4 regions of the Streptomyces sp. NPDC037410 genome follow, and region 1 is predicted to be linked to each of the others. Evidence: riboswitches for the same ligand, from Rfam matches in the RefSeq annotation. Region 1 holds a riboswitch; each other region holds the start of a gene.

Region 1 (7,112 bases):
TCGAAGGGTTCGAGGAACCCCGGTGGGAAGCCCGTCTCCCAGGCCAGATAGAGCCGCCGGTCGCTCAGCAGATAGATCGCCAGCTGCCGGCCGCCGAACGCCGGCAGCAGCTCCTCCGTCACCACCGCCGACACCTGGCGCGCCGTCACCGCCTCGGAGAGCGCGATCGCCAGGGCCACCGGCCGGTACAGCGCCGCCGCCCGGTCGCCGGGCTCCGTCAGGACGTCGTCCGTCCGCCGGCGGCCGCGCGCGGCTCCACGGGCGACCGGCACCGGTTCCTCCTCCGGGACCAGCACCATCGTCACCCCGTCCCGGCCGGGGTAGAGCGAGACCGACAGCCAGTGGCCGCGCTCCGGGCGGGCGAGGAAGCGCACCGGGTCACCGGAGAGCAGCGCGGCGCGCAGCTGCTCCTCGTGGAAGGGGTGACCGAACCAGGGCAGCGCGTCCCACAGCGGCCGCCCCGCCAGCACCCGGCGCGGCCGGCCCAGCAGGTGCTCCGTCTGCTCGTTGACATAGGTGACGCGGCCCAGCCGGTCGACGGCCAGAATGGCCCGCGGCAGCCGGTCCGTGGCGTCCGAGCCGACCAGACCCGTACCGAGGTCCACGAGCGTGCCCTCCAGTCGCGCGCCGCCCGCGGGCCCCGTCCCCGGTGCGGCCCGCCGCGCCCGCGTGGACACCTCGAGGAGGTGGAGGCCGCCGTCCGGCCCCCTCAGACGGATCCTGCGGACCGACGGCCGCCCGTCCGACCCCGTCGCCTGCCGGGCCGCCGCCCACAGCGCGTACCCGTCCTCGGGGTCCAGGAGGGATGTCAGCGCCTCGATCGAGCAGGGCGAGGAGACCTCCGCCCCGAGGACGGCCACGAGCCCGTCGTCCAGCGTGACCGTGCCGGTCTCCAGGTCCCAGGTGAACGAGCCGAAGCGGACCGGCGGACCCGAACCGGTCGGCAACTGCACGCAGACCGGGTCCCCGGGCCACTCGACCTCCGTCCCCTGCCGTGTCAGACCGGCCAGGGTCTCGCCGAGGCGGAGCGCGCACCGGGTCATCCGGTTCCGGTCCCGTGCGTCCACCGGAACCCCCGGGGTCGGCGCCCGCAGCGCCACGAGCACCCCGAAGCGCTCACGGCCGGCGACCACCGGGGCGTACAGCGAGGCGAAGGGGAACGGCAGGCTCGCCACCAGCTGGGGGAAGCGCCGCATGGCCTCCTCGACGTCGGCGAGATGGACCGACTGCCCGGAGCGGTGCACCTCCGCGACGGGGAACGGCCGGTTCGCGTGCATCCGCCACCACGGACGGAACAGCGGCCCCGGCAGTCCCACCAGGACCGCGAGCCGCAGCAGACCCGGGGTGCCGGAACGCAGGTACACCCCGCCCGCGTAACCGCCGATCTCCTCCACCGCCGCGAGGGCCGCCTCCGCGAGTGCCCATGTCAGGGCGCCGGAGACAGGCCCGATAGCGGCTTCGCTCCCGGGCGGACTCCCGGTGCCGCCCACCGGGCCGGGGCCGGGCGCGCCGTGCGAGGTCACACAGCCAGCATGCCCCCGACGCGAAAGCACCCGCATCCCGGGCCCGTGACGCCCGGGTGCCGGGGCCCGGCGCACTGCCGGTCCGGGAGGCGCGTACCGCCGTCCCGGACCCGGCACGCTCCCACGCGCCCCTCCCGACGGTGTTGACCCCACGCGCCCGCACCGTCACACTCGGTCGTCGACCGTCGCCATCGGCGTGCGGCGGCACCTCGCGAGCAGGGGGCACGATGACGGGCCAGGTTCTTCCGTACGACGTACACGGCGAAGGCCCCGGGAGGGCCCTCGTGCTGCACAACTGGTTCGGCGACCGCACCAGCTTCGCCCCGCTGCGCGCCCATCTGGACGGTGCCGTCGGCACGTACGCCTTCGTCGACTGCCGGGGCTACGGCGACGCCCTCGACCACGCGGGCGCTTACACGATGGAGGAGGTCGCGGCCGACGCCCTCGCGGTCGCCGACGAGCTCGGCTGGGACTCCTTCTCCGTCATCGGCCACTCGATGGGCGGCAAGGCGGCCCAGCTGATGCTCCTCGACGCCCCCGACCGGGTCCGTTCGATCGTCGGCATCTCACCGGTCTCCGCGGCCGGCTTCCCGCTCGACGGGGACACCTGGGAGCTCTTCGCCGGGGCCGCCGACGAACCGGCCAACCGGCGCGCGATCATCGACAACACCACCGGCGGGCGCTACGACGACGCGTGGCTGAGCGCGCTCGTCGACCGCTCCGTCACCCGCTCCTCCGCGACGGCCTTCCGCGCCTACCTGGACTCCTGGTCCCGCACCGACTTCCACGAGCGCGTCCGTGACAACCCCACGCCCGTCCTGCTCGTCGTCGGCGCCCACGACCCCGCGCTGGGCAGCGAGGCGATGGAGGCCACGTGGCTGCGCTGGTACCCCAACGCCCGCCTCGAAGTCCTCAAGGACGCCGGTCACTACGCCCCCGAGGAGACCCCGCAGGCCCTCGCCGAGGCCATCGAGGCCTTCCTCGGCGCCTGATCGCCGACGTCGGCTCCGGCCCTGACGCGTCTACCCTGGAGGGACGGGCAGGGGACGGGGCACTCCGTTCCTCCCCGGGCCCGAGCCGCGCACCAGCGGAAGGGCGGCGGACCATGTTCTTCAGCGATCGTACGGACGCGGGGCGCCAGCTCGCCGCCCGGCTCGACCACCTCAAGGGCCATGACGTCGTGGTCCTCGGGCTCCCGCGGGGCGGCGTGCCGGTCGCGGCGGAGGTCGCGGACGCCCTCGACGCGCCGCTCGACATCTGTCTCGTACGGAAGCTGGGTGTGCCGCACCAGCCGGAGCTCGCGATGGGTGCGCTCGGGGAGGGCGGCGTGCGGGTGCTCAACGAGCGGGTGCTGCGGGAGGCCCGGGTGAGCGAGCGCGACCTCGCCGCGGTGGAGGAGCGGGAGCACACCGAGCTCGACCAGCGCGGCCGCCGCTACCGGGGCAGCCGGCCCTCCGTGCCCCTCGACGGGCGGACGGTCGTCGTGGTCGACGACGGGCTGGCCACGGGGGCGACGGCGCTGGCGGCCTGCCGGGTGGTACGGGCCAGGGGCGCCGCCCGGATCGTGCTCGCCGTGCCGGTGGCGCCGAAGGGTTGGACGGCCCGCGTCGGCGGCGAGGCCGACGAGACCGTCAGCGTGCACGCCCCGGAGCTGTTCTTCGCGATCGGGCAGTTCTACCGGGACTTCTCGCAGACCCCGGACGCCGAGGTCATCGACTGCCTGGACCGGAACAGGGCAGCGCGGGACCCCGTCGTGCAGGACACGGACGTACGGATCCCGGTCGACGGCGTCACCCTCAGCGGGCGGCTCGCGGTGCCCGAGGGCGCGGCCGGCATCGTCCTGTTCGCCCACGGCAGCGGCAGCAGTCGCCACAGCCCGCGGAACCGGGCCGTGGCCGCCGAGCTCAACCGGGCGGGTCTCGGGACGCTGCTCTTCGACCTGCTGACCGAGTCGGAGGCGGTGGACCGGGCGCACGTCTTCGACACCCCGCTCCTGGCCGGGCGGCTCGCCGGGGCCACGGACTGGCTCGCCGGGCGGCCCGAGAGCACGGGGCTGCCGCTCGGGTACTTCGGTGCGAGCACGGGCGCGGCCGCCGCGCTGTGGGCGGCCGCCGATCCCGAGTCCCCGGTGAGTGCCGTCGTCTCGCGCGGCGGCCGGCCGGACCTGGCCGCCGACCACCTGGCCCGGGTGCGTGCCCCGACGCTCCTGGTGGTGGGCGGCGCCGACGCGATGGTCCTGGACCTCAACCGGCGGGCCCTCGCGCTGTTGCAGTGCGAGAACCGGCTCGCCGTGGTGGGCGGCGCCGGCCACCTCTTCGAGGAGCCGGGCGCCCTGGAGGAGGTGGCGGACCTCGCCACCTCCTGGTTCGCCGAGCACTTCCGGCGGGAGGGGATCAGTACGCCGAGTTGACGTTGTCGATGGAGCCGTAGCGGTCGGCCGCGTAGTTGCAGGCGGCGGTGATGTTGGCGACCGGGTCGAACAGGTCCAGCGAGGTGCCGGGCACGTGGTAGGCGAGGAAGGTCGGCTCGATGACCTGGAGCAGGCCCTTCGAGGGGGTGCCGGCGACCGCGTTGGAGTCCCAGAGGTTGATGGCCTGGGGGTTGCCGGACGACTCGCGCATGACGTTGCGGTAGATGCCGTCGTAGGAGCCGGGGATGCCGTGCTGGCCCATGATGGCCAGCGACTCACGGATCCAGCCGTCGAGGTTGTCGGCGTAGTTCGTCGCGGCGGCGGGAGCAGCCTTGACGGCGGCGGGGGCGGCGACGGCCGGAACGGCCGCGGCGGCGGAGGAGCCCGTCCCGGCGGCGACGGCAGGCGTGGCCGGCTTCGTCTTCGCCTTCGCGGGGGCGGCCTTCACGGAATCCCGACGAATCGTCAGTTCGAGACCGGGGCGAATGAGTGACGGATTGTCACCCACGACGCTCTTGTTGGCGTGGTAAAGGCTCTTCCAGCCGCCGTGAATTCCCTTCTTGTGGGCGATCAGGGAAAGCGAGTCACCGCTCACGACGGTGTACGTGTGCGCGGTGGCCGGGGTGGCGGGAGCCTTGGCCGCGACCGGAGCGGCGACGGACTGTACGGCGATCTCCGGGGCGCCGGACACGGGTGCGGCGTCGGCGACGGCCGGGGCGACGAGCGGCAGGGCGAGTGCGGCGCCACCCGTGCCGACCAGGGCGAGACGGCGGGAGATCGGGCCGCGGCGGTGACGGCGGTGCTTACCGTGAGCAGGCATGACGGTTTCCTCTCCGGCGCCTGCGGGGTGAGCTGTCGGGTTCGGACGGGAGATGTCCGGCCGCGCGCACGCGGCTGCACCCCGAGCCGTTCCGGAATCCGGACCGGCGTATTCGTGGGTCCCCCGCTCCTGCCGTCGGGTGAAAAGGGAGTTTTACCGAGCGGCGGCAGGATTGGGCGTTCCGCTCGAATGGAGGTGACCGTAGGCCAGTAATGCGACGGATAACAAGGGGAGTGGTTCTCGGGTCCCGGGAAATGGATCACGGAATTCGGGGAATTCAAGATCGATGCCGCGCGGGAGGCGTCGAACTTCCTTGCCCGGTATGGGGCGGGAGAGGGGGCGGCCGGATTGCCTGGTCGCCTGAGTGAGTCGCGTCACCCGGACCGCAATGTCCTATATGGTGCGTAATTCCGTTCGTGAGTAAATGGGGGGAAATTGCCTTGGGTGGGGCGTTCGTCGAGGGGGGATGGGGTGATGTGGGTGTGAGTGTGGGTGACACTCCGCGCGGGGGTAAAAGTCGCAAAACCGACATTTGTCTTGAACGATGGAGTCAGTCGACCCAGGAGACATCCCCATGCCGCCCTCCACCGCCCTGCTCAGCCCCGACGCCCTCGACCGCGAGGCGGCCGCCCTCTTCGAGACCGCCGCCTGGCAGCGGATCGTCACGGACTGGACCGCCGCCGAGGAGTCGCCGCCCGCGGAGGAGGGCTGGCGGAAGCTGCTGAGCGTGCCGGTCGACCGGCTCGTGGCAGATGCGCTGGCCGCCCTGCCGCCGGAGCTGCCCGCCGAGCGCCGGATCCCGGGACGGCTCGGAGCCGTACTGCCGGACCGGCTGCACACCTGGCGCCGCATCGGCCAGGCCGACCTCCGCCCCTCGGTGCACCTCGGCTACGCACGCCTCGTGCTGACGGAGTGGGGCTGGCAGAACGCCCCGTACAAGCTGCGCGACGCACGGGGCGCCCGGTGCGTCTGCGGTGCCCTCCTCGCCGCCCACCGCCTCGGCTACGGCAGCGCGGAGACCATGAACGAGGCGGCCGCCTGGATCATGACCGAGCTCCGGGCGCGCGGCTGGCGGGAGCTGATCGGGCCGTGGAACCGGGCCCCCGGCCGTACGGCCGCCGACGCGGTGGCCCTCCTCGACGCCACGGTCCGGCGCGCGGCCGAGGCCGGCTGCTGAGGTGGCGCCGGGGCCGGCCGCTGACGTGACGCCGGGGCCGGCCGCTGACGTCGCACCGGGGGCCGGGCGGGGGCGGCGCGGCCGCCGCCCGGCTCCGCGGGATCAGCCGCTGACGCTGGCGGCTCCGGTCTCGATGTGGCCGGTGTACCGGCGCGACCAGGTGCCGTCGATGTCGGCCAGGATCGTGAAGTCGTACCAGCCGTCGTTGTACGCCACCGCGTTGAAGTAGTCCTCGCGGCTGGAGTTCGCCGGCACCGTGTACGTCCACGGGCCGTCCGAGCGGTAGGCGTTCGAGCGGATCGTGAAGGTGACGGGCCCGGCCGAGGTGTTGGTCATCTTGAACCACAGGGCCGTCTTGCCCGTACCCGACTCCGGTGCGTACCGGGCGGCCACCTCGATCGCCTTGCCCGCCTTGGAGGCGTCCCCGATGAAGCGGCGCAGGAAGCGGTTGGGGCCCATCATCGAGATGTCGTACTTCCCCGAGCCCGAGCCGAGGCCGATGTTGAAGTAGTCGGTGGCCGTGTCGCCGGGGTCGACGGTGTACTGCCAGGCGGCGGTGTCCCGGTACTGGTGGGGGTGGATCGAGAAGTGCGCCGACCGCCTGGCCTCGGCCCCCTGGTTCGTCATCGAGAACCAGGCGAGGATCTTGCCCGCGGCGCCGAACTCGAAGCGGTCGAGGTTGCCGTTCACCTGGTACGGCAGGGAGCGCGCCGGGCGGGTGCCGGACTCCTGCGCGGGCAGCGCGTTGTTCTGCGGGGCCGGGTTCGGCAGCGGGCCGCAGGTCGCCTGCCCGATCACCTTCGCCGTGGAGGGAAGGCCGGCAGGCACTCCGTACACCGGGTTGGCGAAGTCGAAGACCCCGGTCAGGTCGCCGGTGACCTTCCGCCGCCAGGCGCTGATGTTGGGGCAGGTCGCCGGGGTGCCGAGCGCCGCCGTCCAGCTCTCCATGAAGCGCAGCACGGAGGTGTGGTCGAAGACCTCGGAGCTCACCCAGCCTCCGCGAGTCCACGGGGACATGACAATCATCGGGACGCGGAAGCCCAGGCCGATCGGCACGCCGTCGATGTACTCGCCCGCGGTGCCCGGAGGGGCGACCGGCGGGGGCACGTGGTCGAAGAAGCCGTCGTTCTCGTCGTAGTTGAGGAAGAGCACCGTGGAGTCGAACACCTCGGCGTCGGCGGC
Region 2 (7,112 bases), on a different contig from region 1:
AGGAGCAGGGCGTGGCGCCCGACCAGATCGACGACTTCGTCCGCCGCAACGTCCTCATGAACAAGATCGCCCAGAAGCTGGGCGTCACCCAGGACGAAACGGGCCAGAAGAAGCTGACGGACGCCTTCTCCGCCGCCTCCAAGGACCTCGGCATCGACGTGAACCCGCGCTACGGCCGCTGGGACGACGCCCAGGTCCGCCTCTCCGACACCACGGCCCCCTGGCTCCGCCAGATCACCCAGGACCCGGCGGCCGTCCCGGCCGGTGCGTAGAGGGCGGTAGGTTCGAAGGGTGACTTCTGAGAGCCCCGGCCGCATCGTTCTGCTCACCGCCAGCCACCGCGTGGCGCCCGGACTGCTGTCCTGGCCCGCCTGGCAGGCGCTGCACGGAGCCGACCGGGTGCTCTGCCCCGACGAGGACCACCCCCAGCTGCCGTACCTGCGGGAGGCCGGCGTCGCCGTCGAGCACCTCCGGCCCACCGCGGAGGAGCTCGTCGAGGCCTGCGCGGGAGGCCGTACGGTCCTGCTGCTGCCCTCCGGCGAGGGGGACAGGGCGCTGACCGACGGCCTCGCCCGGCTCGCCGGCTCCGGCCGCGTGTCCATGCCCGACCTGGAGCTGCTGCCCGGCTCGTACGACCTGCCCGGCGCCCGCCTCCTCGACCTCGTGCAGATCATGGACCGCATCCGCCGCGAATGCCCCTGGACCTCGCGCCAGACCCACCGGGGGCTCGCCAAGTACGCCATCGAGGAGGCGTACGAACTCGTCGAGGCGATCGAGGAGGGCGACCGGCGGGAGCTGCGCGAGGAGCTCGGGGACGTCCTGCTCCAGGTCGTCTTCCACGCCCGGATCGCCGAGGAGGACGCGGAGGAGCCGTTCTCCGTGGACGACGTCGCCGGGACGCTCGTCGAGAAGCTGATCCACCGGCACCCGCACGTCTTCGGCGACGCGACCGCCGAGACCCCCGAGGACGTCCACGCGCACTGGCTGCGCACCAAGGCGATCGAGAAGCAGCGGGAGTCCGTCACGGACGGGGTACCGCTCGGGCAGCCGGGCCTCGCGCTCGCCGCGAAGCTCGCGGGGCGGGTCCGGACGGCGGGCCTCGACGTGAAGCTCCCGGCGGCCGAGGGCATCGGCTACGAACTGCTCGCCCTCGCGGCCCGCGCGGACGCGGCCGGAGTGGACCCGGAGGCGGCGCTGCGGGCGGCCGCCCGGACGTACCGGGACGCGATCCGCGCGGCGGAGGGTCTTGAGGCCTAGCTCCGGCGCACGCGGCGGAGGGCCTGGACTTCTGGGGCCGGTCGTGCGGGGCGGGGCCCGGACTTCCGGGCCCGGACTTCTGGGCCCGGACTTCTGGGCCCGGACTTCCCGGGCCCAGAAGTGCGGGGCCGTTGCTTGAGGGCCGCTACGTGCGGTCGCGTGGTGCCCGGGCCTCCGGGTTGTGCCAGAGGGGGGTCGGGGGGCCCAGGAGGCGTTCGGCCGCGGTGTTCGGGCGGCTGGTGAAGCGGCCGACGGACGGCAGGGTGTCGTGGCGGATCCGCTCCGGATCGGTGCCCAGCTCCTCCAGGACCTCGGCGACCTCCGCCACGAACGCCGGCGGACCGGCGAGGTACACCTCGTGCGCCGGCCAGTGGACGCACGCCCGCAGCGCCTGGAGCAGCCGCTCCGTCGCCTGGTCCCTGCGCTGGCGGGGCGCGGCCGTGATGTAGGTGACGCGCAGCCCGGGGAGCCGTTCCTTAAGCAGCTCGGCGTCCTCGCGCCCGTACAGGTACTCCTTCGCGCGGGCCACCACGAACAGCCGGCCCTCAAGCTCCGGCTCGGCCCCGGCGGCCTCCGCGAGGAGCGCCCGCACCGGGGCCCAGCCCGTACCCCCGCATATATAGGTGCGCAGTCCGCCCGGCGGGGTCCGCGCGGTGAGCCCGCCGCCGGGAGCGCTCAGCCGCAGCACCTCGCCCGGACCCGTCTCCTCGACAAGCGCCGTGCTCATCGCGCCGCCCCGGATCCGGCTCACGTGCAGCTCCACCGTGCCGTCCGGGCGGGGCGCGTCGGCGAGGGAGTAGGTGCGCCAGACGCGCGGGACCCGCAGCGAGCTGACGCTGACGTACTGGCCGGGGCGGAACGGCAGCGGCTGCCGGGGGCGGAGGGTCAGCACGGCGAGGTCGTCGCCGTACCGCTCGTGCCGGACGACGTCCGCGTCCCACCAGGCGGGCTCCCCGGCCCGGGCCGCCGTGTCGGCGCCCGCCAGCATCAGATCGGCGACGTGCCCGTACGCCTCCGTCCAGGCCTTCTCCGCCTCGATCGTCCAGGCGGCACCGGCGGTGTACGCGAAGGCGGCGAGCAGGCTCTGCCCGACGGCCGCGTACAGCGCGGGGGAGGCGAGGAACTTGCGGTGGTCGCGGCCCAGCTGCCCGAGGTAGCCGGCGAGCCCGGGGTCCTCCAGGCGGGTCACCACGTGCGTGAGCGCGGCGAAGAGCCGGTCCCGCTGGGGAAGCATGTCCTCGGGGAAGAGCTCGCGCACGCCGGGGTTGTTCCAGAAGAGGTGCGAGTAGAAGAACGTGACGGCGTGCTCGGCCCGTCTCTCGACGACCGCGAACGTGCTTCTGAGCAGCTGGAGATCCACTGACAAGAATCTAGGGCACCACCCCCACCACTTGATCACAGATTCTCCACAGAACGTGCCGTCCGGAGCCGCGATGTACGGTCGTGCCGTGAGTACGACCCCCGGCCCCGCCCCCATGCCCGAGCTCTTCACCTGGGAGTTCGCCAGCGATCCGTACCCCGCCTACGCCTGGCTGCGGGAGCACGCGCCCGTCCACCGGACGACGCTGCCCAGCGGGGTCGAGGCCTGGCTCGTGACGCGGTACGCGGACGCCCGGCAGGCCCTGGCCGACCAGCGGCTCTCCAAGAACCCCGCGCACCACGACGAGTCCCCGCACGCGAAGGGGAAGACGGGCATCCCGGGCGAGCGCAAGGCCGAGCTGATGACGCATCTGCTCAACATCGACCCGCCGGACCACACCCGGCTGCGGCGGCTCGTCTCGAAGGCCTTCACCCCGCGCAGGGTCGCCGAGTTCGCCCCGCGCGTGCAGGAGCTGACCGACCGGCTCATCGACTCCTTCGTGGAGCGGGGGAGCGCCGACCTCATCCACGAGTTCGCCTTCCCGCTGCCCATCTACGCGATCTGCGACCTCCTGGGCGTGCCCGAGGAGGACCAGGACGACTTCCGGGACTGGGCCGGGATGATGATCCGGCACGGCGGGGGCCCGCGCGGCGGGGTCGCCCGGTCGGTGAAGAAGATGCGCGGCTATCTCGCCGAGCTCATCCACCGCAAGCGCGAAGAGCCGGGAGACGACCTCATCTCGGGGCTCATCAAGGCCTCCGACCACGGCGAGCACCTCACCGAGAACGAGGCCGCCGCCATGGCCTTCATCCTGCTGTTCGCCGGCTTCGAGACGACCGTCAACCTCATCGGCAACGGCGTCTACCAGCTCCTTCGCCACCCCGGGCAGCGCGAGCGGCTGCAGGCCTCGCTCGCCGCAGGGGAGACCGGGCTCCTGGAGACCGGGATCGAGGAGCTGCTGCGGTACGACGGGCCCGTGGAGATGGCGACCTGGCGGTACGCGACGCGGGCGCTGACCATCGGCGGGCAGGAGATCCCGGCCGGGGACCCGGTGCTCGTGGTGCTCGCCGCCGCCGACCGGGACCCGGAGCGGTTCGACGGTCCCGACACCCTCGACCTCGCCCGGCGCGACAACCAGCACCTCGGCTACGGGCACGGCATCCACTACTGCCTGGGCGCACCGCTCGCCCGCCTCGAAGGGCAGACGGCGCTCGCGACGCTGCTGACTCGCCTGCCGGACCTGCGACTTGCCGCCGATCCGGCCGAACTGCGGTGGCGCGGCGGCCTCATCATGCGCGGTTTGCGCACGCTTCCGGTGGAGTTCTCCCCTTCCGTACCACTCCTCACGACTGACGAGCCATCAGAAATGTGATCTTCGCGTGATCGTGGCGCCATCGACTTGTGACGGACGTTCGAATGCGGCTACGTTTCCCGGCAGTCTCAGCCGTCACGCGAAAGGCGTTCCTATGCGTTCCGGGAACGGAAGACACCGTCGCCCCCGTCAGGCCCCCGCCCTCGTCGTCGCCGCGGGCGTGACCGGATCCGCCATGGCGCTGCCGCTGCTCGCCACCGGATCCGCCTCCGCCGCCGACGCCCCCACATGGGACCGGGTCGCCGAGTGCGAGTCCGGCGGCCAGTGGAGCGCCAACTTCGGCAACGGGATGTACGGCGGCCTCCAGTTCACCCAGGACAGCTGGGAGCGGCACGGCGGCCTCGCGTACGCGCCCAGCCCCGACCTGGCCAGCCGCGCCCAGCAGATCGCGGTGGCCGAGAAGGCGCTCGCCCAGGGCAGCACCGAGTGGGCCACCTGCGCCCCGATCGCCGGCCTCAAGAACGACGGCAAGGCCACGGGTGTGAACCCCGGCCCGACCGCGGTGCCGACGACGCCCACCGGGCCGCTCCCCGAGTCCAACCGCACCGCGGGCGACACGCCGTCGGCCGCCTCCAAGGACGGGAAGGCGTCCGCGACCCCGGCCGCGCCGACCGCTCCCGCGACCTCCGCCACACCGGGCGCGTCGACGACGACCCCGGCCGCGCCCGCCACGCCGGCGACCCCGGGCACTCCCGACGCGTCCGTTACGCCCGGTACGCCGGATTCGTCCGAGGTGCCGAAGGGTGACGTGCCGTCGGCCACGCCCGGCACCGGCAAGCACCGGGGCGGGGCCGCACCGGAGGAATCCGGCAAGCCGGGCAGTTCACCCGAAACAGGCAAGCATGCGGCGGGTGGGGACACGTCCGCGGAAAAGGTCGACTCCACGCCCGTGACTGACGAGGCGAAGAATTCGGACGCAACGGACAGTCAGGACACTTCGGGCGAGTACACCGTGCAGCCGGGTGACAGCCTGTCCGGCATTGCGCAGGAGAACGAACTCCCCGGAGGCTGGACGGCGCTCTACGACGCCAACCGGAAGACGGTGGGCATCGACCCGAACCTCATCCTGCCTGGTCAGAGCCTCGACCTGACGACGGGTTCGGTACAGGCGGAAGGTTAGTTCGCGGTCTTATGTCCGGTTCTGGGCAAGTGAGACATGGGTCTCTTCGTCCCAACTGGCGTGTCACGTCCGCAAACTTTGCTCCCGTCACCTCTCACCTGCGCAAACACCGCCCACCGGAGGGCAAGCAGGGCCGATTTTTCCGCAATGGGCCTCTTTGAACTTCCGGTGGGTCTGTGTCTACGGTCGTCCCGCTCGCCACCGCGGGCCCCGTCGACCGAAACGCCGAATCCTGCCGTCGGCCGATGGGAACAGTCGTCGCGCAAGCGCCGAAGGCAGGAGTGGGGGACCCAAGGTAAGTGCCGGGCCCGGCCGTTGAGACAGACGGCCGACGACCGGCTTGGGGTGAAGCCGCGCGCAAGGACGCGCGGCCGGGCAACTTTCCGGCCCGAACCCGACAGCTCACCTCACAGGCGTCGGTGAGGAGAATCCCCATGCTGTTTTCCGCCAAGGGCAAACACCGTCGTCCCTCCAAGGCCACCCAGGTCGTCACCCTCGTCGGCGTCACCGGCATCGCCGTCGCCGCCCCGCTGATGACCGCCGGCACCGCCTCGGCCGCCACCGCCTCCGAGTGGGACGCCGTCGCCCAGTGCGAGTCCGGCGGCAACTGGGCCATCAACACCGGCAACGGCTTCTACGGCGGCCTCCAGTTCACCAACTCCACCTGGGCCGCGTTCGGTGGCACCGCCTACGCCCCGCGCGCCGACCTCGCGTCGAAGTCCCAGCAGATCACCATCGCCGAGAAGGTCCTCGCGGGCCAGGGCAAGGGCGCGTGGCCGAGCTGTGGCGTCGGCCTCTCCGGTGCCTCCTACGGCGGCGGCGCCGCCGAGACCCCGCAGCAGTCCGCCCCGCAGCAGGCCGCCCCCAAGCAGCAGTCCGCCCCGCAGCAGGAGCGTCGCGCCGAGCAGCCGACCACCCGCAGCGAGCACCGCGCGGCCCCGAAGGCCGCCAAGAAGACCGTCACCACGCCGACCGGCAAGAAGGTCAAGAAGGGCGACGGCGAGTACAAGGTCGTCACCGGTGACACCCTCAGCAAGATCGCCGAGGCGCACCACGTCAAGGGCGGCTGGGCCAAGCTCTTCGAGCTGAACAAGGACGTCGTCGAGAACGCCGACCTCATCTACCCGGGTCAGCAGCTTCACCTGAAGTGAACCCGGCGGTTCGCGTGAGTCCGGCGGCTCACGCGGCCCCGACGACCCTCCCGCGGTGACCACCCCGGTCCGGCGCGCCTCTCCCCCGTGCGCGCCGGACCGGGGTTCCCCCCTTTATGGGGACACCTCTTTATGGGGACACAGCGGTTCAGGCGGTTACTGTCCAGTAGATACGAGGGTCTTCGTCCCCGAATGCATGCCCTTGGGTCCTTTTTCGTCCCAGGGGGCGGGCGCCCGGCGGGCGGGAGCCCCCGCGCCGGTTAGGCTCTTGTCGCAAGGCCGGGTGACCCTGCACCGGCCATGCGTCACATCCAGCGTCACATCCCAAAAAGGAGATGCTCGTGCCGTCCATCGACGTCGTCGTAGCCCGGGAAATCCTGGACTCCCGAGGCAACCCCACGGTCGAGGTCGAGGTCGGCCTCGACGACGGCAGCACCGGCCGTGCTGCTGTTCCGTCCGGCGCCTCCACCGGTGCCTTCGAGGCCATCGAGCTCCGCGACGGTGACCCCAACCGCTACCAGGGCAAGGGTGTCGAGAAGGCCGTCCTCGCCGTCATCGAGCAGATCGGCCCGGAGCTCGTCGGCTACGACGCCACCGAGCAGCGCCTGATCGACCAGGCCATGTTCGACCTGGACGCGACCGAGAACAAGGGCTCGCTCGGCGCCAACGCCATCCTCGGCGTCTCCCTCGCCGTCGCGCACGCCGCCTCCGAGGCCAGCGACCTCCCGCTCTTCCGCTACCTCGGCGGCCCGAACGCGCACCTGCTGCCCGTTCCGATGATGAACATCCTCAACGGTGGGTCGCACGCCGACTCCAACGTGGACATCCAGGAGTTCATGATCGCCCCGATCG
Region 3 (7,112 bases), on a different contig from region 1:
TGGGGCTTTTTTCTCCTCCTTCCTACCTTTTCTCGTGCGTTTTTTGGGTGCCCGCGTGGTTGTTTTTCTCTCTCCCCCCCCCCCCCCCCCCCCCCCCCCCCCCCCCCCTACGACCGCGACACGACTGCGGCACCGGTCGCGTGGCCGGTGTGCGGGCCGCAAGGTGTTGCAAGGTAGGGAGGCCGAAGGGCGGTCCGGTCCGGGCCGAAGGTCGGCGTGAGCACCGCGCAACCCGTGAGAGACTGGTCTAGACAACCCGCTTGAGACTTGAAGGGCAACACCATGGCTGAGCGCCGCGTCAACGTCGGCTGGGCCGAGGGCCTGCACGCCCGCCCCGCGTCCATCTTCGTCCGTGCCGCCACGGCTTCCGGCGTGCCGGTGACGATCGCCAAGTCCGACGGCACCCCCGTGAACGCCGCCTCCATGCTCGCGGTGCTCGGCCTGGGCGCTCAGGGCGGCGAGGAGATCGTTCTCGCCTCGGAGGCCGACGGCGCCGAGGTCGCGCTCGACCGCCTGGCGAAGCTGGTCGCCGAGGGCCTGGACGAGCTGCCCGAGACCGTCTGACCCGGGTCCCCCGTACGACGTATGGCCGTGGGGGGGGGGGGGGGGGGGGGGGGGGGGGGGGGGGGGTGGTTGGGGGGGGGGGGGGGGGGGGGGGGGGGGGGGGCGGGGGGGGGGGAGGGGGGGGGGGGGGGGGGGGGGGGGGGGGGGGGGGGGGGGGGGACGTAAGTACCCCCCCCCCCCCCCCCCCCCCCCCCCCCCCCCCCCCCCCCCCCCGCCCCCCCCCCACCCCCCCCCCCCCCCCCCCCCCCCCCCCCCCCCCCACGGCCATACGCATTTCCCCGGTCACGATTTCGGGCAGCACGGAAAACCCGGCGCGAATTCCGGGCCGGATGCCTTTTCTTTGTATACGGTGCGGGTGTTAATTCCGGGCACTCGCCGTGTTGACGGCGTGTTGCGAAACCCTCACACGGCCCGGCTCCAGCCTTTTGAGCCGGTGTAGCGGCAGTGAGCGTTCCGCGTGGAGCGCAGTCAGCGCCCGCGCCCGCTCGGCGTCCCCGCGCGCCACGGCGTCCACGATCGCGCCGTGCTCGGCCCAGGCCTCCACCGGCTGGGCGGGCTGCTCCACGACGTACGTCCAGGCGATCTTGTGCCGCAACTGGGTGAGCAGCGCCGTCAGGGCGGGGCTCCCTGAGGCCTGCGCGAGCGTCTCGTGGAACCAGCCGCCGAGCGAGCGCAGGTCCTCGCCCTGATCGCGCCTGGCCCGCTCCTGCCCCAGCCTGACCAGGCCGCGCAGCACCTTGAGGTGCGCCTCGGTGCGCCGCTGCGCGGCCCGGGCGGCGCCCAGCGGTTCGAGCAGCGCCCGCATGTCGAGCAGGTCGGCGGCCTCCTGCTCGGTCGGCTCGGCGACGTGGGCGCCCGCGTGGCGGCGGGAGACGACGAAGCCCTCGGACTCCAGGGTGCGCAGCGCCTCGCGGACCGGGACCCGGGAGACCCCGTACCGGCGGGCTAGCTGCTCCTCGGTCAGCCGACCGCCCCGCTCGTACACGCCGGAGACGATGTCGTCCCGGATCGCCGTGCATACCGAGTGCGCGGGAATGCGCATGTCCGACCTCCGCCTTGGTGCGCGCGAGACAATTCGAGTGGCGCCTGTTCTGCGCCGATCTTCGACTCTATTGCAGCCCGCCGGAATTTCCGATGCCCCGGCGGAATCCATGGAAGTCTTTTGGACAGCGAAAAGCCCCGGCTCAGTACGAGCCGGGGCTTTTGCGACGCGGTACGCGATGGCGGTACGGGTCAGACGTTCACGCCGCGGGCGCGGAGGTACGCGATCGGGTTGATGTCCGAGCCGTACTCGGGGCTGGTGCGCGCCTCGAAGTGGAGGTGCGGGCCGGTCGAGTTGCCGGAGGAGCCCGAGACGCCTATCTGCTGGCCCGGCTCGACGGTCTGGCCGACGTAGACGCCGATGGAGGAGAGGTGCCCGTACTGCGTGTACGTGCCGTCGTTCATCCGGATCACGATGTTGTTGCCGTACGCGCCGCCCCAGCCGGCCTCGACGACGGTGCCGGAGCCGACGGAGACGACCCGGGTGCCGTAGGCGGCGTGGAAGTCGATGCCGGAGTGACTGCCGGAGGACCAGAGCGAGCCGCTGCTCTTGTAGCCGGTGGAGACGTACGAGCCGGCGACGGGGGCCTGGAAGGAGGCGAGGCGGCGGCGCTCGGCCTCGCGGGCGGCGCGCTCGCGCTCCACCCGGATCTCCTTGGCGCGGGCCTCGGCCTTGCGCTTCGCCTCGGCCCTGGCCTTCTCCTTGGCGATGGCCTCGACGGCCTCCTGCTCCTGGGCGGTGGCCTGGGCGTTGATCGGGTCGACGAGGGAGTCCTCGGTGATCACCTGGGTGAGGCCGGTGTCCTCGACGGAGCGGTCGTCCGTGTCGGCGGCGAGTGCCGGGGAGGCGAGGGTTCCGATGACGCCGGTGGTGGCGAGCGTCGCGACGCCGGCGATGCCCACGCTGCGGCGCGCCATCCGGCTCGGACCACGATGCTTCCCGGTGGCACGGGTGAACGCCATGTAGAGGCTGATCCTTTCCTTCCTTCTCGCCTACCGGGTTAGCTGACGGGTTCGGAGCAGGAAGGTCTCCTACGAGCCCCTCCGCACGAGACGAAGGCGCCCGATTCACCCCAGGGACGATGTGGGTCCCCGGCTCCCCAGGCTCGCGCCTGACGGGGACTCGGCGATGACTGTCCGATGCCGCGGTTGCGGCACGTGCACTGACGAACAGCCGCACCGACGCTATGCGGATCGTCTTTCAATCACCAACCGGACACGTCTTTTGTAAGACATACCACAGGGCAAACAATCACCTTGATCGCAATACGGACAAAGCGGAGGACCCCGACGAACTATGCCGTCGGGGCCCTCCCGTTGTCGTCTCAGGACCGGAATCAGCCCGTCACGACGGTCACTTCACCGATGCCGAGCGCGCGCACCGGCTCCGCGATCTGCGCCGCGTCGCCGACGAGCACGGTGACGAGCCGGTCCACCGGGAAGGCGCTGACCACGGCGGCCGTCGCCTCGACGGTGCCGGTCTCGGCAAGCCGCGCGTACAACTGGGCCTGGTAGTCGTCCGCGAGGTGCTGCTCCACCTGGTCGGCGAGCGTCCCGGCGACGGAGGCCGCCGTCTCGTACTTGAGGGGCGCCACCCCCACCAGGTTCTGCACGGCCGTCTCCCGCTCGGCGTCGGTGAGGCCCTCGGCGGCGAGCGTGCGGAGCACCTTCCACAGGTCGTCGAGCGCCGGACCCGTGTTGGGGGTGTCGATCGATCCGCTGATGGCGAGCATCGACGCGCCGTTCCCCTCGGCGTCCGAGCGGAGGACCTGGCCGAAGGCCCGCACGCCGTACGTGTAGCCCTTCTCCTCGCGCAGGACCCGGTCCAGACGCGAGGTCAGGGTGCCGCCGAGGCAGTACGTGCCGAGGACCTGGGCCGGCCACACGCCGTCGTGGCGGTCGGGGCCGACCCGGCCGATCAGCAGCTGCGTCTGAACGGCGCCGGGACGGTCCACGATGACGACCCGTCCGGTGTCGTCGGCGGTGATCGGCGGCATCGGGAGCGGCTCGGCCGGCTCGCCCTCCCAGGCGCCCAGCGTCTCGGCGAGGACCTTGTCGAGGTCGACGCCGGTCAGGTCGCCGACGACCACGGCGGTGGCCGTGGAGGGCCGGACGTACGCCTCGAAGAAGGCGCGGACGGCGGCGGCGTCGATCGCGGCGACCGTCTCCTCCGTGCCCTGGCGCGGCCGGGACATCCGGGACTCGGCCGGGAACAGCTCCTTGGAGAGCTGCTTCGCGGCGCGGCGCCCCGGGTTGGCCGTCTCGTGCGGGATCTCGTCGAGACGGTTGCGCACCAGGCGCTCGACCTCGGTGTCCAGGAACGCCGGGGCGATGAGGGCCTCGGAGAGCAGCCCGAGCGCCTTGGGCAGCCGGGAGACCGGGACCTCCAGGGAGACCCGTACGCCCGGGTGGTCGGCGTGCGCGTCGAGCGTGGCGCCGCAGCGCTCAAGCTCGGCCGCGAACTCCTCGGCGCTGTGCTGGTCGGTGCCCTCGGAGAGCGCGCGGGCCATGATGGTCGCGACACCGTCGAGACCGGCGGGCTCGGCGTCCAGCGGGGCCGGCAGGAAGAGCTCCACGGCGACGACCTGCTGGCCGGGGCGGTGGCTGGTGAGCACGGTCAGGCCGTTGTCCAGCGTGCCGCGGTCCGGGGCCGGGAAGGCCCACGGCTTCGCGGTGCCCGGCTGGGGCTGCGGGTGGAAGTCCATGCTCGTCAAAGACGCGGCGGCGTCGGTCACTGGTCCGCTCCCTCTTCGTCATCGCCGTCGGCGTGGTCGCTCTGCTCGGTCGCCAGGGGCTCGTAGACGAGCACCGCGCGGTTGTCGGGGCGCAGCTTGGCCGCGGCGGCCTCGCGCACCTCGTCGGCGGTGATGTCCAGGACGCGGTCGACGGCGGTCAGGGCGAGCTGCGGGTCGCCGAACAGCACGGCGAACCGGCACAGTTCGTCGGCGCGGCCCGCGACGGTGCCGAGCCGGTCCAGCCACTCGCGCTCCAACTGGGCCTGGGCGCGCTCCATCTCCTCGGGCGTGGGGCCCTCGGCGGCGAACCGGGCGAGCTCATCGTCGACGGCGGCCTCGATCTGCGGGACCTCGACGCCTCCGGAGGTCTTGACGTCCAGCCAGCCGAGCGAGGGCGCCCCGGCGAGCCGCAGCAGGCCGAAGCCGGCGGCGACGGCCGTACGGTCGCGGCGGACCAGGCGGTTGTGCAGGCGGGAGGACTCCCCGCCGCCCAGGACCGTCAGGGCCAGGTCGGCGGCGTCGCACGCGCGCGTGCCGTCGTGCGGCAGGCGGTAGGCGGCCATCAGCGCACGGGCCGGGACCTCCTCCTCGACGACCTCGCGCAGCTGCTCGCCGATGACCTCGGGCAGATCGCCGGGGCGCGGCTCGGGCTTGCCGTCGTGGGCGGGGATGGAGCCGAAGTACTTCTCGACCCAGGCGAGCGTCCGCACCGGGTCGATGTCGCCGACGACGGACAGCACCGCGTTGTTCGGGGCGTAGTACGTGCGGAAGAAGTTCCGCGCGTCCTCCAGGGTGGCCGCGTCCAGGTCGGCCATCGAGCCGATCGGCGTGTGGTGGTACGGGTGGCCCTCCGGGTAGGCGAGGGCGGTCAGCCGCTCGAAGGCCGTGCCGTACGGCACGTTGTCGTAGCGCTGGCGGCGCTCGTTCTTGACGACGTCCCGCTGGTTCTCCATGGACTCGTCGTCCAGGGCGGCGAGCAGCGAGCCCATGCGGTCGGCCTCCAGCCAGAGCGCGAGCTCCAGCTGGTGCGCGGGCATGGTCTCGAAGTAGTTGGTGCGCTCGAAGCTCGTCGTGCCGTTGAGCGAGCCGCCGGCGCCCTGCACCAGCTCGAAGTGGCCGTTGCCGTGCACCTGCTTCGAGCCCTGGAACATCAGGTGCTCGAAGAGGTGGGCGAGGCCCGTGCGGCCCTTGACCTCGTGGCGCGAGCCGACGTCGTACCAGAGGCAGACCGCGGCGACCGGGGTCAGGTGGTCCTCGGAGAGCACCACGCGCAGGCCGTTCGCCAACCGGTGCTCGGTCGCTGTCAGGCCGCCGGAGCCGGCCTCGGCCGTGGCCGTGTGACCCATGGGCATGTACGTCCCTTCGATCGCGATGTGAAAAAGTCCTGCCACTGTATGCAAGCGCGCCGACACCTGGCGAAGTTCCCGGGGCTTCGTGATGTCCCTCTTCCGGGTCGCGGTCGGCGTTGTCGGTGGCACGGTCCACAATGGTCCGCGTCAGATCAACCTTGTTGGTGAAGGAGCCGCAGCCGCGATGGCCCGCCGCAGCACGAAGACACCGCCGCCGGACGACGCGTTCGAGGAGCGAATCCTCGACATCGACGTCGTCGACGAGATGCAGGGCTCCTTCCTCGAGTACGCGTACTCGGTGATCTACTCGCGCGCGCTCCCCGACGCCCGCGACGGCATGAAGCCCGTCCAGCGCCGCATCGTGTTCCAGATGGGCGAGATGGGGCTCCGCCCCGAGCGCGGCTTCGTCAAGTGCGCCCGTGTCGTCGGCGAGGTGATGGGCAAGCTCCACCCGCACGGCGACGCGTCGATCTACGACGCGATGGTCCGCATGGCCCAGCCCTTCTCCATGCGCCTCCCGCTCGTCGACGGCCACGGCAACTTCGGCTCCCTGGGCAACGACGACCCGCCGGCCGCCATGCGGTACACCGAGTCGCGGATGGCCCCGGCCGCGCTGCTCATGACCGAGTCCATCGACGAGGACACGGTCGACTTCGCGCCGAACTACGACGGCCAGGAGCGGGAGCCGGTCGCGCTCCCCGCCGCCTACCCGAACCTGCTGGTCAACGGCGCGTCCGGAATCGCGGTCGGCATGGCGACGAACATGCCCCCGCACAACCTCGGCGAGGTCATCGCGGCCGCCCGCCACCTGATCCGCTACCCCAACGCCGACCTCGAGGCGCTGATGCGCTTCGTGCCAGGACCCGACCTGCCGACCGGCGGCCGGATCGTCGGCCTCTCCGGCATCAAGGACGCGTACGCGTCGGGCCGCGGCTCCTTCAAGATCCGCGCCACCGCGACCGTCGAGACCGTCACGGCGCGCCGCAAGGGCATCATCGTGACCGAGCTGCCCTTCACGGTCGGCCCCGAGAAGGTCGTCTCCAAGATCAAGGACCTGGTCGGCTCCAAGAAGCTCCAGGGCATCGCGGACGTCAAGGACCTCACCGACCGCAGCCACGGCCTCCGCCTGGTCATCGAGATCAAGAACGGCTTCGTGCCCGAGGCGGTCCTGGAGCAGCTCTACAAGCTGACGCCGATGGAGGAGTCCTTCGGCATCAACAACGTGGCGCTGGTCGACGGACAGCCGCTCACCCTCGGCCTCAAGGAGCTCCTGGAGGTCTACCTCGACCACCGCTTCGAGGTGGTCCGGCGCCGCTCCGAGTTCCGCCGCACCAAGAAGCGCGACCGGCTCCACCTGGTCGAAGGCCTCCTCGTCGCGCTCCTCGACATCGACGAGGTCATCCGGCTCATCCGGGAGAGCGAG
Region 4 (7,112 bases), on a different contig from region 1:
CGGCGGCTGCGGCTGTACCGGTACGGCCGGGACCATCTCCTCGCGCACGGCTACGAGCAGGTGTCGATGCGGATGTTCCGCCGGGCGGACGCGGGTCCGGCCGGTCCGGACGACTACGCCTGCCAGACGGACGGCATGATCGGCCTGGGCTGCGGTGCCCGCTCGTACACCTCTGACCTGCACTACTCCTTCGACTACGCCGTCGACATGCGGGAGATCCGCTCGATCATCGACGCGTACACGGAGACCGAGGACTTCTCCCGTGCCGAGGTGGGCCGGGCGGTGGACGGGGACGAGGCGCGTCGCCGTCATCTCCTCCAGTCGCTGCTCCAGGCCGAGGGCATGCCGGTCGCCGGGTACGAGGAGCGGTTCGGGTCGTCGCCGTTCGCGGACTTCGGCCCGGAGCTCGCCCGTTTCGAGGAGTACGGCTGGATCGCGGACGCCCCGGCGGGGCTGCTGCGGCTGTCGCCCGAGGGGCTCGCCCACTCCGACGGGCTCGGGCCCGAGCTCTTCTCCCCCGCCGTGCGGGCCGCGATGGCCGCGTACGAGGCGAAGTAGGCGGCGGCCGTGGATCTCACCCTGCTGTACCGGGGCCCGCTGTCCTCCTGCGACTTCGACTGCCCGTACTGCCCCTTCGCCAAGCGCCGGGACAGCCGGGAGCAGCTGCGCGCGGACCGGGCGGCGCTCGAACGGTTCACCGGCTGGGCCGCCGGGCAGACCGGGGACCGGTTGCGGATCCTTTTCACCCCGTGGGGCGAGGGGCTCGTGCGCTCCTGGTACCGGCGGGCGCTGGTGGAGCTGTCCCGGCTGCCGCACGTGGAGCGGGTGGCGATCCAGACGAATCTGAGCTGCCGCACGGAGTGGCTGGCGGAGGCGGACCCCGACAGCGTGGCCCTCTGGTGCACGTACCACCCGGGGCAGACTCCGTACGAGCGCTTCCTCGCGAAGGCCCACGAGCTGGCCGGTCGGGGGATCCGTTTCAGCGTCGGGGTGGTCGGCCTGCCCGAGCACCGGGAGGACGCCGCCCGGCTGCGGGCCGCGCTGCCGCCGCACGTCTACCTCTGGGTGAACGCCGCGGAGGGCCGCACGTACACCGACGCGGAGGCCGAGGGCTGGACGGAGCTCGATCCGCTCTTCCCGTACAGCCGGCATCCGCACCGCTCGGCGGGGCTGCCCTGCCGCACCGGCGCGTCGGTGGTCTCGGTGGACGGCGAGGGGACGGTGCGGCGCTGCCACTTCGTCAAGGCCGAGCTCGGGAACCTGTACGACGGCTCGTACCGCGCCGCACTGCGGCCCCGCGCCTGCCCCCTCGCCGTCTGCGACTGCCACATCGGCTACGTCCACCTGGAGACGCTGCCGCTGTACGACGTGTTCGCCGGTGGGGTCCTGGAGCGGATCCCCGCCGCCGCACCGCCGACTACAGGGGCATGAGGTCGGGGCGCTTCGCCTCGACGTGGTCGCCCGAGCTCTCGCCGCGGAGCCGGCGCCCGATCCACGGCACCAGGTACTCCCTGGCCCAGTGGATGTCGTCCTTGCGGACCTCGAGGGTGCCGCGCGGCGGGACCGGCGGCCAGGGCTGGTCCGGGTCGGCGGGCACGGGCATGCCGAGGACCTGGGCGGCGCGCAGGGCGACGCGGGTGTGTCCCTCGGGCGAGAGGTGCAGCCGGTCGTCGTCCCAGGCGCGCCGGTCCTGGACGGACTTCAGCGACCACAGGTCGAGGACCGGGCAGCCGTAGCGGTCCGCGATGGCCCGGACGTGCCCGTTGTACGTGGCGATCTTGCCGCGCAGGTGCTTGAGCAGGGTCACGTCGCGGGTGTCGAAGCCGGTGGTCACCATGACGGTGCCGACGGCGGAGCTCAGGTCGGCGACGGCGCGCTCGAAGCGCTCGGCCACGTCGTCGGGGTCCGTCCCGGGGCGGATGATGTCGTTGCCGCCCGCGCAGAAGGTCACCAGGTCGGGGGCGAGTTCCTTCGCCCGCGGGACCTGTTCCGCCACGATCTGGTCGAGAAGGCGCCCCCGTACGGCGAGATTGGCGTACCGGAAGCCGTCGTGCTCCGGCAGCTGGTCGGCGAGCAGCACCGCGAAGCGGTCCGCCCAGCCGACGTACGTCCCGTCGGGCCCGGGGTCTCCGACGCCCTCGGTGAAGCTGTCACCGATCGCCGCGTACGACCCGAATGCGTTCTTGTCTGTTGATCTCGAATCGTCTGCCACGGGAGCACATCCTTCCCTTTGGGATGGGACCTACGCGACCGTAAGGAAGGGTTGACGCAGGGTGACATATGCCACCGATAAAGATTCCGCCAAACCGGAATACGCCGGATGCCCGGCACGGGTGTGCCGGGCATCCGGGGGGTGACGTGTCGTCAGATGCTCACGCCGTGCTGGCGCAGGGCCGCCAGCGGGTCGATGTCGGAGCCGTACTCCGGCCCGGTGCGCATCTCGAAGTGCAGGTGCGGGCCGGTCACGTTGCCGGTCGCGCCGGAGAGGCCGATCTCCTGGCCGCCGGTGACGGCCTGGCCGGCGGAGACGGAGATCGAGGACAGGTGGGCGTACTGCGAGAAGGTGCCGTCGGCGTGCTGGATGACGACCTGGTTGCCGTACGCGCCGCCGTCGCCGGCGGAGTAGACGGTGCCGGGGCCGACCGCGTGGACGGGGGTGCCGGTGGAGGCGATGAAGTCGACACCGGTGTGGTAGCCGGAGGACCACATGGAGCCGGCCTGGTGGTACGGGGTCGACATGCCGGCACCGGCGATCGGGGCGACCCAGCCGGAGGAGCTCGGCGCGGCCGACGAGGACGGCGCGGCGGACGGCGCGGCGGGCGCGGGGGCGGCCGGGGCCGAGGTGCGCTCGCTGCTGCGCGAGGCGCGCTGGGTGTCGCCGTTCTTGCCGGAGGACTGCCAGTCGTGGTGCGCGGCCCCGGCGGTGCTCTTCGCACCGAGGGTGAGCTTCATGCCGGGCAGGATCAGCGAGGGGTTCCCGCCGACGACCTGGCGGTTGTCCTTGTAGAGCTTCTGCCAGCCGCCCGCCAGGTGGTGCTCGGCGGCGATCTTCGACAGGTAGTCGCCGCGGACGACGGAGTACGTCTTCGGCGCGGCCTTCGCGGTGGCGGGCGCGGCCTCGACGGCGGCGGCCTTCACCTGGGCGACGGCCTGCGCGGGAGCGGCGGCCGGGGTGGCGGCGTGGGCGCCGGTGGCTCCGAGGAGCGGGAGGGCGACGACGGCGCCGCCGGTGCCGGCGGCGGCGAGGCCACGGGTCAGGCGGTTGGACTTGGTGCGGCGGTGCTTACCCTTCGCGGGCATGGCGAATTCCTCTCCGGCGCCTGCGAGGTGAGCTGTCGGGTTCGGACTGGAGATGTCCGGCCGCGTGCAGTACGCGACTTCACCCCGAGCCGTCCTTTCGAGGGATCGGCGACTTACCTGGTTCCCCCGCTCCTGCCTTCTACCGGTGAGTGCGGATTCCGGTCGGTGGCAGGATTCGGCGGTCCGTCCGGAGTGAGCGCGACGCTAGACGAGTGGGGTCGGCGTGAACAAGCCACGGTTTTCACGCACTCCGGGATTTCTTGATTTCCGGGCGGAATTCCGGTCACCCTCCGTCGACGGCGGCCCCTCGATCTCCTTTTCCCGGGGGGTATTTGGAAAAGACGATCAGGCACGGTCCGTCACGGTTATGACGCTGCTCACGCGCGAATCCTCATCTCCCCTGCAACCAGGGCGGGTTACCTCTTAGCTCTCAATACGGACAGATCGCCCATTCCCGTCCGAGGGGGTGCGCCTCCGGGCCCCCACCCGAGATGATTGCCCCAGGAACCGATCCACCGGACACAGGAACCGATCTACAGAACAGGAGCAGCCGTGACCCAGCAGCTGCCGCAGGTCCCGCCCGCCGAATCCGACGAGCCCGAGCTGGCGGAGGTCCGCAACTTCCGGGACGTGGGCGGCCTGCCGACGACGGACGGGCGCGCCGTCCGCCCCGGGCGCCTCTTCCGCAGCGGCCACCTCGCCCACGCGACGGAGGACGACGCCGCCTTCCTCGCCTCGCTCGGCCTGCACACCGTCTTCGACTTCCGCAACGAGTCGGACCGGAGGATCGAGGGCCCCGACGTCGAGCTGCCCGGCGTGCAGAACGTGAACATACCCCTCAACGACCCTGCCGACGGCAAGGAGTTCTGGAAGCTGGTGCGCGACGGCGAGATCGCGCAGCTGCGCGAGGTCCTCGGCGACGGCAAGGCGGCCGCCCGGATGTCCCGCTCGTACCGGAAGAACGTGCTGGAGCGGACCGAGGAGCACAGCCGGCTCCTGCACGCCATGGCGGAGGAGAGTGTCCCGGCCCTCCTGCACTGCGCGGCCGGCAAGGACCGGGCCGGGGTCGCCATCGCGATCACCCTGCTCGCGGTCGGGGTCGAGCGGGAGGCGATCGAGGCCGACTACGTGAAGTCGAACGCCCCGCACCGCCGCTACAAGGTGCGCCGCAGCTCCACCTCCCCGGACGCGATGTCGCCCGAGGTGATGGAGCTGCTGAGCCCGCTGTTCGACGCGCGGGTGGAGTATCTGCGGGCCGCGTTCGAGACGATCGAGACGACCTGGGGCTCGGTGGACGCCTACTTCGCGGAGGGCCTGAAGCTGGCCCCGGAGACCCGCGAGCGGCTGCGGGAGCGCCTGCTCACGGAGGCGTGACGCCTGCCCCCGTACGCCCTACTGGCCCTGCGCGCCGAGCGTGAAGAGCAGGTAGAGGAAGCCGGCGAAGAGGTGGCCCGCGATCAGATAGGCGAAGAGACGGAGCACGAGCCCCTTGGGGAACTTGCCTTCACCGCGCTCCTCGCCGGTGACCGGTCGTACTGACTTCTCGGACATGTCGGTCCTTTCTGGACGTCAGCGCCGATGCGGGGTCCCGTCGCCGAGGCACAGGTCGGCGGCGGGGCTCTGCATCAGCGTGTGGACGAAGAGCAGCTCGGCCCCGCCGGACGTGGCGGCGCCGATCCGGTGCGGGGTCAGCGAGTCGAAGTGCGCGCTGTCCCCGGGATCGAGGACATGGACGGCGTCGCCGAGCGCGAGCCGGACCCGGCCCTCCAGGACGTGGATCCACTCCTCGCCGGGGTGGACCCGCACGATGTCGGCCCGGGTGGCGTAGGGCACGTGCACCCGCAGGCACTGGAGGGCGCGACCGGCGCCGCCCGCCTGGCGGTAGATCCAGCCGTCGGCCTCGACGGGCTCGGAGCGGTCGGCCCGGACGACGGGGTCGCGCTCGGGGGGCGTCTCGCCCAGGAGCTCGGAGACCGTCGTACCGTAGATACGGGACAGGGCCAGCAGCATCGGCAGCGAGGGCTGCCGGTTCCCCGTCTCCAGGCGCGAGAGGTGGGCCGGAGAGAGACCGGCCCGCTGGGCGGCGGCCTCCAGGGTGAGCCCCCGGCGGCGGCGCAGGGCCCGCAGCTGCGGGGCGACGTCCGGCAGGACGGCGGTGAGGGCGGGGTCCGGGGAGGTGTCCCCGGGGACGTGGTCCATGCGTCCATTCCGCCAGGTTCGTGCCTCTGAGGCAAATTTCTTGCCTCAGAGGCAAAACCGGCGTCGCGATCGTGTCAGCGCTGCGCGACCGCCTGCTTGACCAGCGTCTTCCCGAAGTCCCACATCAGCCCGCCGCCGCCGTGGGCGTCGTCCATGACCGCGGTGAAGGCGGTGACGAACCGGTCCACGTCCGCCTCGTCGATGATCAGCGGCGGGATCAGCTTGATCACCTCCAGGTGGTCCCCGGAGACCTGGGTGAGGATCCTGTGCCGCTGGAGCAGCGGGACGACGACCATCTGGGCGAAGAGGCCCTTGCGGGCCGCCTGGAGCATCGTCCAGCGCCCGCGCAGGCCCAGCGAGGACGGCCGCCCGAACTCGATCCCGATCATCAGGCCGCGCCCGCGGATCTCGTGCAGCAGCTCGTACCGCGGCACGAGCTCCTTCAGACGGCCGGAGAGCAGGTCGCCGATCCGGCGGGCGTGCGCGACGGTGTCCTCGTCCTCCATGACCGAGAGGACGGCGAGCCCGGCGGCCATGGCCTGCGCGTTCGATCCGAAGCTCGCCGAGTGGACCAGGACCCGGTCCATCGACGAGTACACCTTCTTGAAGATCCAGTCCTTGCCGAGGGTGGCGCCGACCGGCACGTAGCCGCCGGAGAGCGCCTTGGCGACGCAGACCAGGTCCGGCTCGACGCCCTCCTCGTGCTGGTAGGCGTAGAAGTCGCCGGTCCTGCCGAGGCCCGTCTGGACCTCGTCGGCGACGAGCAGCGCGCCGTGCCGGTGCAGGAGGTCCTGCGCGGCCCGGAGGAAGCCCGGTGGCGCCTCGTGGACGCCCTTGCCTTGGATGGGCTCGACGACGAAGGCGGCCACGTCGCCCCGGCGCAGCTCCCGCTCCAGGGCGTCGAGGTCGCCGAGGGCGATCGCGGTGTCCGGCAGCAGCGGGTCGAAGCCCTCGCGGAAGCCCTGCTCGCCGTTGACCGAGAGGGAGCCGGTGGTGAGCCCGTGGAAGGCGTGGTGGCAGTAGAGGACCCTCGGCCGCCCGGTGGCGTACCGGGCGAACTTGAGGGCGGTCTCGACGGCCTCGGTGCCGCTGTTGCCGAAGAAGACCCGGTCGAGGTGCGGACTGTGGGCGAGCAGCCGCTCGGCGAGGAGGCCCGGCAGCGGCTGGCAGTCGAAGCGGGTGAGGTCGGCGAGCTGGGCGTCCAGGACGTCGTGGAGGGCCTTGCGGACGACGGGGTGGTGCCGTCCGAGGCCCATCACGCCGAAGCCGGCGAGCATGTCGAGGTGGTCGACGCCGTCGGCGTCCCAGAAGTGGGCGCCCTCGGCCCGCTCGTAGACCTTGTCGAAGCCGATGGTGTGCAGCATGCGGGGCAGCTGGTGGTTGAGGTACCTGGCGTGCAGCTCGTACCGCTCCGCGCCGCGCTCGGAGAGCAGCGCCCGCAGGTCGAACCCGCCGGTCATGACTTGTTGTTCCCGGAGACCGTCTCGCGGACGGCGCGCAGGGACTCCTTGAGGGAGCCCATGGTGGCGAGGACGGCGGTGGGCTCGTAGCCGCAGTGCGCCATGCAGTTGGCGCAGCGCGGGTCCTTGCCGCGGCCGTACTTGTCCCAGTCG

The links. A riboswitch is a leader RNA that binds a small molecule or an ion and turns the genes downstream of it on or off. The one in region 1 is predicted to bind cyclic di-AMP.
Region 2: another riboswitch for cyclic di-AMP. It lies ahead of ACZ7HT_RS16365 (transglycosylase family protein); the one in region 1 lies ahead of ACZ7HT_RS06250 (LysM peptidoglycan-binding domain-containing protein).
Region 3: another riboswitch for cyclic di-AMP. It lies ahead of ACZ7HT_RS27990 (M23 family metallopeptidase); the one in region 1 lies ahead of ACZ7HT_RS06250 (LysM peptidoglycan-binding domain-containing protein).
Region 4: another riboswitch for cyclic di-AMP. It lies ahead of ACZ7HT_RS21770 (M23 family metallopeptidase); the one in region 1 lies ahead of ACZ7HT_RS06250 (LysM peptidoglycan-binding domain-containing protein).

The regions. Positions count from the first base shown of each region.
Region 1 is NZ_JBVJWR010000003.1:181,937-189,048, forward strand. It holds gene ACZ7HT_RS06235 (SpoIIE family protein phosphatase) at 1-1,523, opposite strand, end outside; gene ACZ7HT_RS06240 (alpha/beta fold hydrolase) at 1,751-2,515, shown strand; gene ACZ7HT_RS06245 (phosphoribosyltransferase family protein) at 2,629-3,933, shown strand; gene ACZ7HT_RS06250 (LysM peptidoglycan-binding domain-containing protein) at 3,917-4,753, opposite strand; cyclic di-AMP (ydaO/yuaA leader) riboswitch at 4,756-4,914, opposite strand; gene ACZ7HT_RS06255 (DUF6197 family protein) at 5,328-5,930, shown strand; gene ACZ7HT_RS06260 (phosphocholine-specific phospholipase C) at 6,033-7,112, opposite strand, start outside.
Region 2 is NZ_JBVJWR010000008.1:298,045-305,156, forward strand. It holds gene ACZ7HT_RS16340 (SurA N-terminal domain-containing protein) at 1-272, shown strand, start outside; gene ACZ7HT_RS16345 (nucleoside triphosphate pyrophosphohydrolase) at 292-1,257, shown strand; gene ACZ7HT_RS16350 (globin domain-containing protein) at 1,403-2,617, opposite strand; gene ACZ7HT_RS16355 (cytochrome P450 family protein) at 2,691-3,989, shown strand; gene ACZ7HT_RS16360 (transglycosylase family protein) at 4,084-5,109, shown strand; cyclic di-AMP (ydaO/yuaA leader) riboswitch at 5,367-5,540, shown strand; gene ACZ7HT_RS16365 (transglycosylase family protein) at 5,544-6,260, shown strand; gene eno (phosphopyruvate hydratase) at 6,596-7,112, shown strand, end outside.
Region 3 is NZ_JBVJWR010000019.1:49,734-56,845, forward strand. It holds gene ACZ7HT_RS27980 (HPr family phosphocarrier protein) at 283-564, shown strand; gene ACZ7HT_RS27985 (GntR family transcriptional regulator) at 923-1,606, opposite strand; gene ACZ7HT_RS27990 (M23 family metallopeptidase) at 1,798-2,568, opposite strand; cyclic di-AMP (ydaO/yuaA leader) riboswitch at 2,581-2,744, opposite strand; gene ACZ7HT_RS27995 (M16 family metallopeptidase) at 2,943-4,310, opposite strand; gene ACZ7HT_RS28000 (M16 family metallopeptidase) at 4,337-5,692, opposite strand; gene ACZ7HT_RS28005 (DNA gyrase/topoisomerase IV subunit A) at 5,874-7,112, shown strand, end outside.
Region 4 is NZ_JBVJWR010000012.1:231,541-238,652, forward strand. It holds gene ACZ7HT_RS21755 (STM4012 family radical SAM protein) at 1-558, shown strand, start outside; gene ACZ7HT_RS21760 (STM4011 family radical SAM protein) at 568-1,431, shown strand; gene ACZ7HT_RS21765 (SGNH/GDSL hydrolase family protein) at 1,418-2,212, opposite strand; gene ACZ7HT_RS21770 (M23 family metallopeptidase) at 2,365-3,300, opposite strand; cyclic di-AMP (ydaO/yuaA leader) riboswitch at 3,303-3,458, opposite strand; gene ACZ7HT_RS21775 (tyrosine-protein phosphatase) at 3,853-4,674, shown strand; gene ACZ7HT_RS21780 (DUF6126 family protein) at 4,693-4,851, opposite strand; gene ACZ7HT_RS21785 (helix-turn-helix domain-containing protein) at 4,870-5,499, opposite strand; gene ACZ7HT_RS21790 (aspartate aminotransferase family protein) at 5,574-6,959, opposite strand; gene hpnH (adenosyl-hopene transferase HpnH) at 6,956-7,112, opposite strand, start outside.